DNA from 2 places in the Herbaspirillum sp. 1173 genome. Region 2 is predicted to be linked to the other one. Evidence: predicted binding sites of a transcription regulator. Region 2 holds the regulator's gene; the other holds the start of a gene.

Region 1 (6,877 bases), on a different contig from region 2:
GGCAACTATCGGGATGCCTACTGGACCGTGGCGCAGCTGGTCACGCACCATACCGTCAATGGCTGCAACTTGCGTCCGGGCGATTTCTTCGGGTCGGGGACCTTGTCGGGTCCGGCACCGGACCAGGCCGGTTCGCTGCTGGAACTGAGCGGTGGCGGCAAGACCCCGCTGACCCTGGCCAATGGCGAGAAGCGCGTCTTCCTGGAAGATGGCGATACCATCATCCTGCGCGCAGTGGCTCGTCGCGATGGCTTGCCCAATATCGGTTTCGGTGAAGCGGCCGGCACCGTGTTGCCTGCACGCAGCCTGGCCTGATCCGATTGTCTTTCCTGAAGGAAGCAAGCGCATGACTACCCTCTACAGCTATTTCCGCAGCTCGGCCTCCTATCGCGTGCGCATCGCCCTGAACATCAAAGGCGTGGCTTACGAAACGGCGGCCGTGCATTTGTTGAATCAGGGCGGCGAGCAATTGCTGCCCGCCTTCACGCAGTTGAATCCGCATGCGCTGGTCCCGGTACTGGCCGACCAGGGCAAGCTGCTCACGCAATCGATGGCGATGCTGGAGTATCTGGAAGAGCGCTATCCGACGCCCTCCCTGTTGCCGGGCGATGCCTTTGCGCGAGCGCATATCCGCGAACTGTCGCTGGCCATCGCCTGTGAAATCCATCCGCTGAACAACCTGCGCGTGCTGCGTTATCTCAAGCACGCGCTGGCGGTGGATGAGGCGCAGAAGACGGCCTGGATCCAGCACTGGATCAAGCTCGGTTTCACCGCGCTGGAACAGCAATTGGCGGCCGATGCCACGCGTGGCCACTTCTGCGTAGGCGATGCACCGACCATGGCCGATTGCTTCCTGATTCCGCAGATCTTCAATGCGCGCCGTTTCGAAGTGGACATGGCGCCTTACCCGACGCTGTGCGCCATCGAGGCCGCCTGCAATGCGCTGCCCGCTTTCGAGCAGGCGCATCCGGCGCAACAGCCCGACGCCGCGTAAGCGATCAGCCCGGGCTGCGGCGCGGTACCAGCAGGTTGCCGGTCATGATGAGCACGGCTTCGTCGTGCTGGTTGTAAGTCGTCACGCGATGGTTGAGGAATCCCTGCTGCGGCTTGGATTGCGAAGTCTTGATGCCCAGCACTTCGGCTTCCAGGCGCAGCACATCGCCGGGACGGGTCGGACGCGGCCAGCGGAATTCATCGAAGCCGGCACCGATGATGCCGCCCTGGATGTGCAGGGTATCGACCAGCAGGCGCATGGTCAGCGCGGCGGTATGCCAGCCGCTGGCGGCCAGGCCACGGAAGAAGGTCTGCTGTGCAGCAGCGTCGTCGAGGTGGAAGGGCTGGGGATCGTACTGTTGGGCGAACTGCTTGATCTCTTCGGCGCTTACGGTGAGCGTGCCCGGCGAGCGAAATACCTGGCCCGGCTGGAAGTCATCGAGATAGTTGAGGGTGGTCACTGAGTCTCCATTCCTGGTATGCACGCTGTAACGTGCTTGTTGTCGTCATGGGGCAGGTAGCCAGTATAACGATACCGCGCTGCTTATGGACGGGCGGCCAGCCAGGTAGTGATTTGCTGGTGCTGATGCATCCTGCGGAAGGTCTGTGGCGAACGCCAAGCGATCAGTTGACCGATCAATTGATACTCGGCCTCCAGCGTACGGTGGAATATCGGCTCGTGATGGGCGATGCGGTTGCGCAATTGTCGGATCGTTTCAAGTGCGTCATGGATGGCCTTGCGATGTTGTGCCACGGAGCGGCGCGGATCGAGATATGGGAAGACGCGCCGCAGGTGAGGATTCCATAGTCGTCCATCATGCCTTGCGGCGAACATGCGCTGCCAGAAGACGAACTTGAGTTCCGCAATCACTTTGCCCGTCTGCCCGATCGGTAGTCCTGCCCGGGCCTTGGCCAAATCATGGCGCGCACCATACGCGATCGAACTGGCCGGCAAGCTTTGTTCAAAGGCGGAGGCCCATGGCCACGCAGCACCGTATTTGGCAGCAAGGGCGTCGTCCACCGCATTGCGCAGCACGACTTCACACAAGTGCAGGGGTGTCAGGAAGGCAGCGGAGACCTGCGCGTTCCACAGGTAGAGATTGAGTGCGGCAGGGTCGTCGGGGCCGTGGCAGTGGGTGGCCGCCGCGTAGGTCGAGATGCGCGCGGGCGAGAGTGCCCGGTGGATTTCCGCTATCTGTGCCTGAATTGACATTGCACCCGTTAACCCCTATAGTCGCCACGCGAGCCACGGGATCTGTTAGCGCAAGCTTCCCCCCGAGGACACACGAGAGTTTAACGACGAACCCCGCTTGCAGCGGGGTTTTTCCATTGGGCTTCGGATAAAGCGGAGCAACCTGGGATTTATTCGATGCAGCGGTGACGCGCAACCCGGTGTCACCGCTTCCTCTGCCACGCCATTCGGCACGGCCGTTCTCATCACGACGACTTGGACAACTTCGCCAGCTGCTGGGTCAGATAGCTCTGCCGCGACTGCATCGTCGCCAGCGTGACGTTGAGCCGGTTGAACTGGTTGGTGTAGTTGTCCTTCAGGGTTTGCAGCCGATCATTGGCCGCGGTCTGCTGGTCGGTCACGGTCTTGAGGCTGTCCTGCAGGCCCTTGGTCTTGGTGGCCAGCGTGCCGCTGTCGCCCAGGATGCTGTCCATCAGCTTCTGCAGCTTGGGCACGACGCCGGAGGTCCCGGTGAAGAGCTTGGCGACCGCGTCGAAATCCTTGTTGCCGGCCGTCGTCAGCTTGGCCGCATCCAGCGCCAGCGTGCCATCCTTCTGGAACGAGATCCCCACCTGCGACAGGTTCATACCGCCATCGTCGCCCAGTGCGCCCAGCATGGTGCCGCGGATCTGCGTCATCATGTTCAGCACGGAAGATTCCGCTGCCAGCGGCGAGCCGGTGCTGGCCTGGCCCTTGGTGGTGGACGGGGTCTGCTTGGTGAGGTTGGTCACGGCCTTGGCCAGGTTGTTGTAGGCCGTCACGAAACTGTTGGCCGCCGTCGACAGGCCGCTGGTGTCATTGGCGACGGACAGCGAGAAATTGTCCGCCGCCGTCGTCACCTTCGCCAGGTTCAGCGTCACGCCCGAAATCGCATTGCTGACCTTGTTGGTGGTGCTGGTCACCGCCACGCCATCGATGGTCAGCTTGGCATCCTGCGCCTTGGCCAATTGCCCCATGCTGCTGCCGGACAGGTTGGCATAGTCATTGCTGCCGACCAGCTTGATCGGATCCGTGCCGGCCGGCGTGAGCACCAGATGGTCATTGCTGCCGTCGTTGCTGATGCTGGCGGTCACGCCGGTATTGGCATCGTTGATGGCTTTCATCACGTCGTTCAGGCCGATGGCACCGCTGTTGTCGAGATCGGTCGGGGTGATGGTGAAGGACTTGCTGCCGACCTGCAGCGCCAGGCTGCCGCTGCTGTAAGTCTGGTTGGTCGCTACGCCCGTGGTGGTGACGGTGCCGCTGGGATCGAAGTTGAACACCGCAAAATTGCCGGTGCCGCTGACCCGCAGGCTGTTGGCCGCGCCGCTGTCCTTGGCGGTGAGCACCAGGTGATCGTTGGTGCCGTCGCTGACGATGGCCGCATTGACGCCCGCATCGCTGGCGTTGATGGCATCGCGCACACCGGCCAGGGTATTGGTCTTGGGCTGGATCAGCGTGGTCGAGCCATTGCCGGTCTTGATGGCCAGCACGCCATTGTCGAAGGTGGTGCCGGGCACGATGCCGGCCGAGCTGACCTTGACCGCCTGCGCCAGCTGGCTCACGCCGATGCTGTACTTGCCGGCGGCGGCCTTGGTGGCATCGCGCGGGGCCTGGATCTGCGTCACCGAGCCCGACACGCTGGGGTCATAGCTCAGCCCGGACAGCGAATTGTTGGCCGTGACCTTGATGGTGTTGGCCGTGCCGCCGGTATTGGATTCCAGGACCAGATGGTCGCCGCTGCCATCGGTGACGATGGAGGCCGTCACCCCGGCCTTGGAGGCATTGATGGTGTCGCGCAGACCCGCCAGGGTGGCATTGGCCTGCAGCGTGATGAAGGTGGGCGAGTTGGTGCCGATCTTGATGGCGATCGAGTCGCCGGCATTGAAGGTGGTGCCGCTGGCATAGCCACCGGATTTCAACTTCTGTGCCAGGACCTTGGTCGAGTCGTCACTGTTGGCCTCTGCCGTGAACGGATCGGTGGTCAGGCTGGTGCCGGTGCCGGCATTGGACACGGTGGTCTTCTGCGCACTGAAGCTGGCGGCCGTCATGACCTTCAGGGCGCTTTGATAGCTGGTCAGCGCATTCTTCAGCGAGCCATACGCGGAAATGAGCGTATTGAAGCCGCTTTCCTTGGTCTTCAGCGGTGTGAGCTTGGACTTGCTCTCGACCGCGATGAGCTGGTTGACCAGCGTCGAAACGTCAAGCGGACCGGCCGATGTCGAGATCGTCCCCGTGGAAGTTGCCATGTTGACCCCTAAGCAAACGTGATGTTCTTGTAATTTGAGAAACTGACCCTTCGTCAGCGCACCCGAAGGTTAACGGCACGTCTTTACAAAAGTAAAGGGGAGTTTGCTGACCAATAGTCGTGTTTTTCTGGGGAATTTGTGGAGATTGGATGGAGATGCCGCAATCCGGCCATCGCAGAGGGCATAAATGTAAAGATGAGGCCGAGGGCTTGCCGCGCTGGAAAAGGCTTGCTGTGCGGAAATTGACAGGGGGGTGTGCAAAAACGATCAGGAGGGTTCGCGATCGTCTGTACAGAAAAAAGGGCAGGAAAAAGGCGAGGATAAAGGCCAGCAAAACGTACCGAAAAACGGTGCAGACAGCGCAGCCGCCACATGCAGGGCGTGCCAGGCTGCCACCGCACGGTACCGGCCGGCGGTGGCCAGCCCACGGGGCTCAGGTCTGGATGAATTTTTCCAGCGGATAGTGATGCTTGATGAAGGGCGACTTGATGACGATGTAGCTGAAATACTTCTCGATGCGCAGGTTCTGTTCCAGCAGCGATTCGATCACGCTCTGGTAATGCACCACGCTGCGGGTCATGAACTTGAGCAGGTAGTCATAGCCACCGCTGACCAGATGGCATTCGATGATTTCATCGACGTTGCGGATGGTGGCTTCGAACTTGGCGAAGTCTTCGCGCCGATGGTCCGACAGCGTCACCTCGGTGAACACGATCTGGACGTCGGCCAGTTTCTCCAGACGGATATACGCGCCATAGCCGCTGATGTAGCCGGCCTTCTCCAGGCGCTTGACGCGGATCAGGCAGGGACTGGGCGAGAGGCCGACGGCGTCGGCCAGGATTACATTGGTAATGCGGCTATTCTGCTGCAGGTGACACAAAATCCTCAGATCGATCCGGTCCAGTTTCAACGCGCCGTTAGTCATCATGTTGCCTCGGGTTATTCGACTCAGCCTGCCGGTTTGCCTCGCGTATCGCACGCAGCGCAATCCGGCAGGATGTAGCAGGGCATTTTAACCCCTCCGGCGGCGATTTCCCCATCGTGCCGGAGGCGATACTCGCATGGGCCGGCTCAGCGCACGGCCTGGCGCACCTCGGGTTGGGCCAGCACTTCATCGAGGATGGCACGCAGGCGCGCAAACATCAGCGCGAAATCCTCTTCCGTGTAGCACAGCGCGGGCGCAAAGCCGAGGATGTTGTCGCCGAAGGCGCGGAACACCAGGCCATGGCGATAGGCCACCTGGAAGATGCGATCGTGCAGCTTCAGCTCGGGTGCAAAGCGTGCCTTGGTCTGCTTGTCAGCCACCAGTTCCAGTGCGCCCAGCAGGCCACGGCTGCGCGCATCGCCCACCAGCGGATGATCGAGCAGGGCGCGCAGGCCACCGGAGAAGACCGGTTCCAGGCGTCGGCCGTTTTCCAGCAGGCCGCCTTCCTCATAGAGCCGCAGGACCTCCAGCGCCACCGCCGCACTGACCGGATGGGCCGAGTAGGTCTGGCCATGGCCGACCACGGTGCTCATCGGTGCGCCATCGGCAATGCCGTTGTAGACACGGTCCGACATCATCACCGCGCCCATCGGCGCATAGCCGGCGGTGAGGCCCTTGGCCATGGTCATCAGGTCGGGCTGCACGTCTTCGTCCAGGCAGGCGAACATCGGGCCGGTGCGGCCGAAGCCGGTGATGACCTCGTCCACCACGAACAGGATGTCCAGCTGGTTGCAGGCCAGCTGCATGGCCTTGAGCCAGCCCTTGGGCGGCACCACCACGCCACCGGAACCCTGGATCGGTTCGCAGAAGAAGGCGGCGACATTGTCCGCGCCCAGTTCGGCGACCTTGTCGCGCAGCGATTGCACCGAGGCCGCGATGATCGCTTCATCGCCCTGCAGCTCGCTGCGGTAGGGATAAGGCGAAGGCAGGTAATGCTGGGTCGGCAGCGGCAGGTTGAAGTTGTAATGGAAATTGGGCAGTGCAGTCAGGCCTGCGCCCACCGAGGACGAACCGTGATAGCCACGCTGCAGCGAGATGAAATGCTTTTTGCTCGGTTTGCCGATGGAGTTGTGATAGTGCGTGATGTAGCGAATGGCCGCATCCACCGCATCGGAACCGCCCAAGGTGAAATACACGTGCTTGAGCGACGCCGGGCTGATGTCCACCAGTTTCTTGGCCAGCAGGATGGCCGGTTCCGAGGCGAAGTGGAAATAGCCGGTGGCATACGGCAGGCGCTGCATCTGTTCGGTCGCGGCGCGGATCACGCTTTCCTGGCCATAGCCGGTATTGACGCACCACAGTCCCGAGAAGGCATCCAGCAACTGCTTGTCCTGGTGATCGGTCAGGTAGGCACCCTGGCCCGACTTGAGGATGATGGGTCCCAGTTCTTCATGCTCGCGGAAGCTGGCAACGGGGTGGATCAGGTGGCTGCGGTCGAGC
Region 2 (6,877 bases):
TACACCGTTGGTATCGTGGTGTTCGTGATCCTGACCATCATCAACTTCATGGTGGTGACCAAGGGTGCCGGCCGTATTGCCGAAGTGGGCGCGCGCTTCACCCTGGACGCCATGCCCGGCAAGCAGATGGCGATCGACGCCGACCTCAACGCCGGCATGATCGGTGAACCCGAAGCCCGCGCCCGCCGCAAGGAAGTGGCGCAGGAATCCGAGTTCTACGGGGCCATGGACGGTGCCTCCAAGTACGTGCGCGGCGATGCCGTGGCCGGCATCATCGTGACGGTGGTCAACATCGTCGGCGGCCTGGTGGTGGGCATGGTGCAGCACGACCTGGCCTTCGACGCCGCGTTGAAGAACTATACGCTGCTGGCCATCGGTGACGGCCTGGTGGCGCAGATCCCTTCGCTGATCATCTCGACCGCCGCCGGTGTGGTGGTCTCGCGCGTGGCCAACGACCAGGACGTCGGCGGGCAACTGATCAACCAGCTCTTCGCCAAGCCGGAAGTGCTCTACATTACCGCCGTCATCATCGGCGGCATGGGCCTGATCCCGGGCATGCCGCACATCGCCTTCCTGCTGCTGGCTGCGGCCATGGCCGGCGGTGCCTACGCCATCAGCAAGCGGGTACAAACGGCCAAGGCCGAAGCCGCCGCGGCCACTCCGCAGGCCGCTGCCGCCGCAGCTGCGCCCTCGGAAGCGGAAGAGGCGACCTGGAACGACGTCATGCCGGTCGATACCCTGGGCCTGGAAGTCGGCTATCGCCTCATCCCGCTGGTGGACAAGGGGCAGGGTGGCGAACTGCTCAAGCGCATCAAGGGCATCCGCAAGAAATTCGCCCAGGAAGTCGGTTTCCTGTCGCCGCCGATTCACATCCGCGACAACCTGGAACTGAAGCCGTCGGCCTACCGCATCACCCTGAAGGGTGTGGAAGTGGGCAACGGCGAGGCGCATGCCGGCCAGTACCTGGCCATCAATCCGGGCATGGTGACTGGTCCGCTGCCAGGGATGATGACCTCCGATCCCGCTTTCGGCCTGCCGGCCGTGTGGATCGACAGCAGCCTGCGCGAACAGGCTTCCACCATGGGTTACACCGTGGTCGATGCCGGTACCGTGGTGGCGACGCACCTGAATCACCTCATCACCACGCACGCGGCCGAACTGCTGGGCCGCCAGGAAGTGCAGAGCCTGCTGGATCACCTGGCCAAGGAAGCCCCCAAGCTGGTGGAAGACCTGGTGCCCAAGATGCTGCCGCTGGGCACGCTGCAGAAGGTCTTGCAGAACCTCTTGCTGGAAGGCGTGCATATCCGCGATATGCGCACTATCATCGAAACATTGGCCGAACACGCCGCCCGCATTCAGGATCCGACCGACCTGACGGCGATTGTACGGATTGCGCTGGGACGCGCCATCGTGCAACAGATTTTCCCGGGCGAGAGCGAGCTGGCCGTCATGGCCCTCGATTCCAAGCTCGAACGCCTGCTCATGCAGGCACTGCAGGCCAGTGGCGACACCGGCGGCATCGAGCCGGGCCTGGCCGATTCGCTGGTGCAGCAGACCGAAATGGCGGCGCAGCGCCAGGAGCAGATGGGCCTGTCGCCCGTGCTGCTGGTCGGCGCACCGCTGCGGACCTTGCTGGCGCGCTTCCTGCGCCGCGCCATGCCGCAGTTGCGCGTGCTGTCGCACGCTGAAGTACCCGAGTCGAAAACGATTAAAGTTACCAGCCTAGTTGGAGGGCAAGCATGAACGTCAAGAAATTTATCGCCAATTCTTCTCGCGAGGCCTGGCGTCAGGTGCGCGAGGCGCTTGGCCCGGATGCCGTCATTCTCTCCAACCGCAATATTCCTGACGGGGTGGAGATCCTGGCCATGGCCAACGAGGACATGACCACCCTGGTGGCCCCGACCGGCGCGCGCGACCCCAATGCTCGCCCGCAGGCGGCCTCGCTGCAGCAGCAGTCCGGTGCGCCGAACGCACAGCAGGCCAAGCGTCCGGCGCTGCTGTCGTCGCCGCTGGCCCAGCAGCCGCCCCGCGCCGCGCGTCCCGAGCATGCGCCATTGCTGGACCAGCCGGCCCACGGCCGCGCGCCTGCGCGCCCGGTGGAAGCCGCTCCGGCCAGCGATGCCCGCGTCTGGCGCAGCCGCCGCGCGGAGCAGGCGGCCGGTGGCCGTCCGGCCTCGGCCCAGCAGGCGCAGGAATCCGGGGAACATGACCAGCGTCCACGTTCGGCCCTGCCTGAATTCGATGGCAAGGACTACGACGAAATCCTCTCCGAAGTCATGAGCGAGATCCGCTCCATGCGCGGCGTGCTGGAAACCCAGCTGGCGGAGATTTCCTGGGGCGGTACGCAGAAACGCGATCCGCTCAAGGGCGTGGTACTGAAGGAAATGCTGGCGGCCGGCTTCTCGGCCAGCCTGTCGCGCCTGATCACCGAAAACCTGCCTGCCAACTCCAAGTCGCAGGACATCATGTTCTGGGTCAAGTCGGTGCTGGCGCGCAATCTCAATACCCTGGCCAACGAAAACGAACTGCTGGAAAACGGCGGCGTCTTCGCGCTGGTCGGCCCCACCGGCGTTGGCAAGACCACCACCACCGCCAAGCTGGCGGCGCGCTGCGTGATGCGCCACGGCTCCGGCAAGCTGGCCCTGATCACGACCGACGGCTACCGTATCGGTGGTTACGAACAACTGCGCATCTACGGCAAGATCCTGGGTGTGATGGTGCACTCGGTCAAGGATGAGACCGACCTGCGCATCGCCCTGGAAGAGCTCAAGGGCAAGCACACCGTACTGATCGATACCGCCGGTGTCGGCCAGCGCGACCAGATGGTGGCCGAGCAGGACGCCATGCTGGCCGGTGCCGGCGTGGACATCAAGCGCCTGCTGTGCCTGAATGCCACCGCCACCGGCGGTACGCTCAATGAAGTGGTGCATGCCTATTCCAGCTCCGGGCTGGCCGGCTGCATCATCACCAAGCTGGACGAAGCCGCCACCATCGGCAACGTGCTGGATGTGGTGATCCGCCACAAGCTCAACCTGCATTACGTGGCCAATGGCCAGCGCGTGCCCGAAGACCTGCATGTGGCCAACAAGCTCTACCTGGCCGACCGTGCCTTCAAGCAGAAGCGTGAAACCGCCCCTTTCGAATTCCAGGAAGGTGAGTTGCCGGGCGTGATCGGTCCTACTGCCATGTCCATGAATGACCGGGGACTGCGTGAGGTGAGCTTTGGCTAGTTACGATATCGACCAGGCAGCAGGGCTGCGCCGGATGCTGGAGCGTCCGGTGCCCAGGCTGTTCACCTTCTTCTCGGTGCTGGGTGAGGAAGAGAAGAGTGCCATGCTCATCAATCTGGCGGCGTCCCTGTCGCAGGCCAAGCACAGCGTGCTGGTGGTGGATGGCGACGTTGCCACGACCGGTCTGCTGACCCGCATCGGCCTGCGTCACGACGTGGCGACGCTGCAGGAAGTGGCGCGGATGGAGCGTCCCATGGCGGAAGCCACACGGCTCCTGCCGGAAGGTTTTTCGATGGCGCGCATCGCCCGCCGCAGCGTGCCCTCGGCGACCGATCCGCATGCCGGCCGTCTGGCGGAGATCTTCGACAGCCTCATCGAGCAGGCCGAGATTACGCTCGTCAATGGCGTGCTGGCGCGCGACCTGTCGCTGCCGGTGCCGACCATGGAAATGGGCGAGATCGTGATCCAGGTCTCGACCACGGCGTCTTCCATCAAGGCGGCCTATGTGCTGCTGAAGAGCCTGAGCGACCGCATCGGCCGCCGTCCCTTCAGTCTCATCGTCAACGATGCCACCGAAGCCGAAGCCCGTACCGTCTATGCCAACATGGCCCAGGCGGCCAGCCGCTACCTGGCGGCGCAGCTCAATTTCATCGGCGCGATTCCGGCGGATGACCATATTCGCCGCGCCACCGGACAGGGGCGGGCGGTGATGGACGTGTTTCCCTTCGCCGGTGCCGCGCTGGCCTTCCAGCGCCTGTCCAAGCGCTTCACGGCCGGTCCGGATGCAGCCCGCAGCAGCTACGGGATGGCCACCGACGGCGCCAGTCTGGGAGTGTGACGTGCATGTATAACGTCAAGGGAAAAAAGGGCAAGAACGACGTGCTGGAGCAGCATGCGCCGCTGGTCAAGAAACTGGCGCATCAGCTCAAGGCCAAGCTGCCCCCCAGCGTAGAGGTGGACGACCTGATCCAGGCCGGCATGATGGGCTTGCTCGACGCCGTCAACCGCTACGAGGAAACCCATGGCGCGCAGTTCGAGACCTACGCCGTGCAGCGTATCCGCGGTGCCATGCTGGATGAGCTGCGCAGCAGCGACTGGCTGCCGCGCAGCATCCGCCAGAATGCGCGCAAGGTGGAAGAAGCCATGCAGTCCCTGCTGCAGCAACTGGGCCGCCAGCCGCAAGAAGCGGAAGTGGCGCAGCACATGAAAATTAGCCTGGCCGAGTATCAGTCGCTGCTGACCGACTGCGGCGGCCACCAGTTGATCTATTACGAAGATTTTCACGACGACGATGGCGGCCACGAACACTTCCTGGACCGCTACCAGACCGGCGACGGCGATGATGATCCGCTGCAGAGCCTGATCAATGGCGGTTTCCGTGAAGCCGTGGTGGATTCCATCAAGGCCTTGCCCGAGCGTGAGCAGATCCTGATGGCGCTGTACTACGAGCAGGAAATGAACCTCAAGGAAATCGGCGCCGTCATGGGCGTTTCCGAATCGCGCGTGTGCCAGTTGCACAGCCAGGCGATCTCGCGCATGCGTTCGTATCTGCGCGAGCATTCCTGGAGCGGGGTGGCCTGAGGCTGCCTGCCTTCAGGGCGCAGATCCGAGAGAGGTCGCAGGACGCGTTAACGACAAAGCCCGGCAAATGCCGGGCTTTTTGTTGATGCGATCTTGCTGTGCTTCCGTGAGCGGGAAGCGGCTGAAACTTATACCACGCCCAGACGGCGTCCCGAGGACCGGATGCTGTTCTGGCCGTCCGGGCCATAGAAATTGCCGGTGCCGGTCTTGCCCTGCAGGATGGTCAGGGCGCTCTGATTGATGGACAGCTTCTTGCCGATCAGCAGGCCATTGACGCGGTTCAGTTCCTTGGCGTCCTGCGCCAGTTCGAACAGGCTGGCCCAGATCTCGCGGTCAGCGTCGCCGGCTTGCTCATTCATCCACTGTTGCATGCCGCTTTCATCTGCACTGTAGCCGAGGCTGCCCAGCAGCGCATGGCGATTGCCGGCCAGCGTGGACATTTCAGCAACTATCGCGGCCTTTTCGGTAATGATGTCGGTCAGGCCTTCGGCGGTGGCTTCCGCCAGCAGTGCCTGTTCCTGGCTCAGTTTTTCCACCAGGCGCGACAGCGCGGCGTGTTCCAGGGACAGGTTGCTGGCCGGATTCATGCGAAAGATCCTCTGAGCGGTAAAACGGTAATCAGGCCGGGCGGGCGCTGATGAGATTCTTGACGGTATCGATCACGCCGTCGGCGATCTTGTCGGCATCGATCTGGAAAGTGCCGTTGGCGATGGCCGCTTTCAGCTTTTCCACTTTTTCGGCATTGAAACCGCCGTTTTTGGTGTCCTTGGTTTCCAGCGCCTGATAGGTGCTGGACAAGCGCACGCTGTCCGAAGCCGCTTTGGTGGCGGCCGGGTCAGTGCCCGCAGGATTGGCGGCAGTCGTGTTGCGGGTCTGCGTTTGCGTCTGCTCGGTGTTGAGGGCAGCAGATTTGAGGGCGTCGTTAACGTTCACGGCAGTATTCCTTGTAGGGTGGGGGCGCTTCGCACCCGCCTGTCGTATGGATTATCGACCAGTTCTGGGCAAACTTTAACATTCCCGCACCTGAATTAAGCTGAATTCGGGTACTTTTCTTCACATTCCTGTTCGGGCGATCCGCTGCGTTCCGCGCGGCACTTGCCCTGCGGGAAATTGCTTCATATCAATACAGAAGCCGGGGTCGCCGGCTCAGTAGTTGATTTCCAGAATCCCGCCCGCTTTGGCAATACCGCTCACCACCTGGCCGGCCGCCGTCCGGGCCTGGGCCATCTGGCCTTCGTTGGCATTGGTCAGGGCGCGCGCTTCGGTGGAAATCTGGAAGCCCGGGCCGATCGATACGACCCGTACCGCCTGGCCTTGCTGCACCACGCGCTGGTTGCGGATGGTGTCGAGGCGCAGCGGCGTACCGGCGCGCAGCGACATGTTGGCGACGCGGCCGATGACCTGTGATTCTTCGGTGATCACGCCGCTGGGCAGCGCCGACATGTCGCCGCGAATGCGTGTGATGTCGCTGGCGCTGATGGTCTGGCCCTGGGCCAGCGGGACCGCGGCGACCAGGTAATCCGAGATCACCTGCACGTTGGCGCGCAGGTAGATGGTCCAGGGGGAGGGGGCCACGCACTTGATGCCGACCGTGGTGCGGCCGAACAGGCGGCCACCATTGGGCATGAAGGCTTGCGGTTCAAGGCAGGCCGCCAGCGTCAGGCGTGCATCGGCGGGATCGATGGTGACCGTGACGCTGCCGGGCAAGCCCGAGGTCTGGCTTTTCAGGAATTGCTCCGCCACTTGTTGCAAGGCTTGCAAGTCCTGCTTTTGGGGGGAGTTGGGGTCGTTCTGGGCGAGCGCAGGCGCAGTCGCCCCCAGGCCGGCTGCCAGCAAGGACAGGACGGCGAAAGTGCGGCGCAGGGCGCGGAAAGCGTGTTTCATTTTGTGCAACTTGCCCGCAGGGCATAGGCGAATCTTGGCACTCATGGTACGTCGCGCGCGCGAGGTCAAAAGGGCAAACAGGGGAGGCTTTTCTCTCTTTATCGCCCCTTAGAGTTCGGGGTGCGAACGTATGATCAAGCCTACGTAATTCCATCATCGGCGCAGTCCGCAAGCGGCCCGGC

What was found. Region 2 encodes FliA, which starts transcription of late flagellar genes. Its sites were predicted from a motif close to CTAAAGTTTNNNNNNNNNNNGCCGNTA; they were not measured.
Region 1: a site for FliA is predicted at 4,523-4,549, ahead of fliD (flagellar filament capping protein FliD). Genes of this name have one in related genera too.

What each region holds. Positions count from the first base shown of each region.
Region 1 covers NZ_JAVDSP010000004.1:363,677-370,553, forward strand. The annotation lists gene fahA (fumarylacetoacetase) at 1-315, shown strand, start outside; gene maiA (maleylacetoacetate isomerase) at 347-994, shown strand; gene J2X56_RS16345 (MaoC family dehydratase) at 999-1,454, opposite strand; gene J2X56_RS16350 (hypothetical protein) at 1,538-2,206, opposite strand; gene fliD (flagellar filament capping protein FliD) at 2,431-4,452, opposite strand; gene J2X56_RS16360 (Lrp/AsnC family transcriptional regulator) at 4,886-5,380, opposite strand; gene J2X56_RS16365 (aspartate aminotransferase family protein) at 5,524-6,877, opposite strand, start outside.
Region 2 covers NZ_JAVDSP010000001.1:179,813-186,689, forward strand. The annotation lists gene flhA (flagellar biosynthesis protein FlhA) at 1-1,743, shown strand, start outside; gene flhF (flagellar biosynthesis protein FlhF) at 1,740-3,230, shown strand; gene J2X56_RS00890 (antiactivator of flagellar biosynthesis FleN protein) at 3,265-4,068, shown strand; gene J2X56_RS00895 (RNA polymerase sigma factor FliA) at 4,074-4,811, shown strand; gene J2X56_RS00900 (flagella synthesis protein FlgN) at 4,940-5,398, opposite strand; gene flgM (flagellar biosynthesis anti-sigma factor FlgM) at 5,430-5,744, opposite strand; gene flgA (flagellar basal body P-ring formation chaperone FlgA) at 5,958-6,695, opposite strand.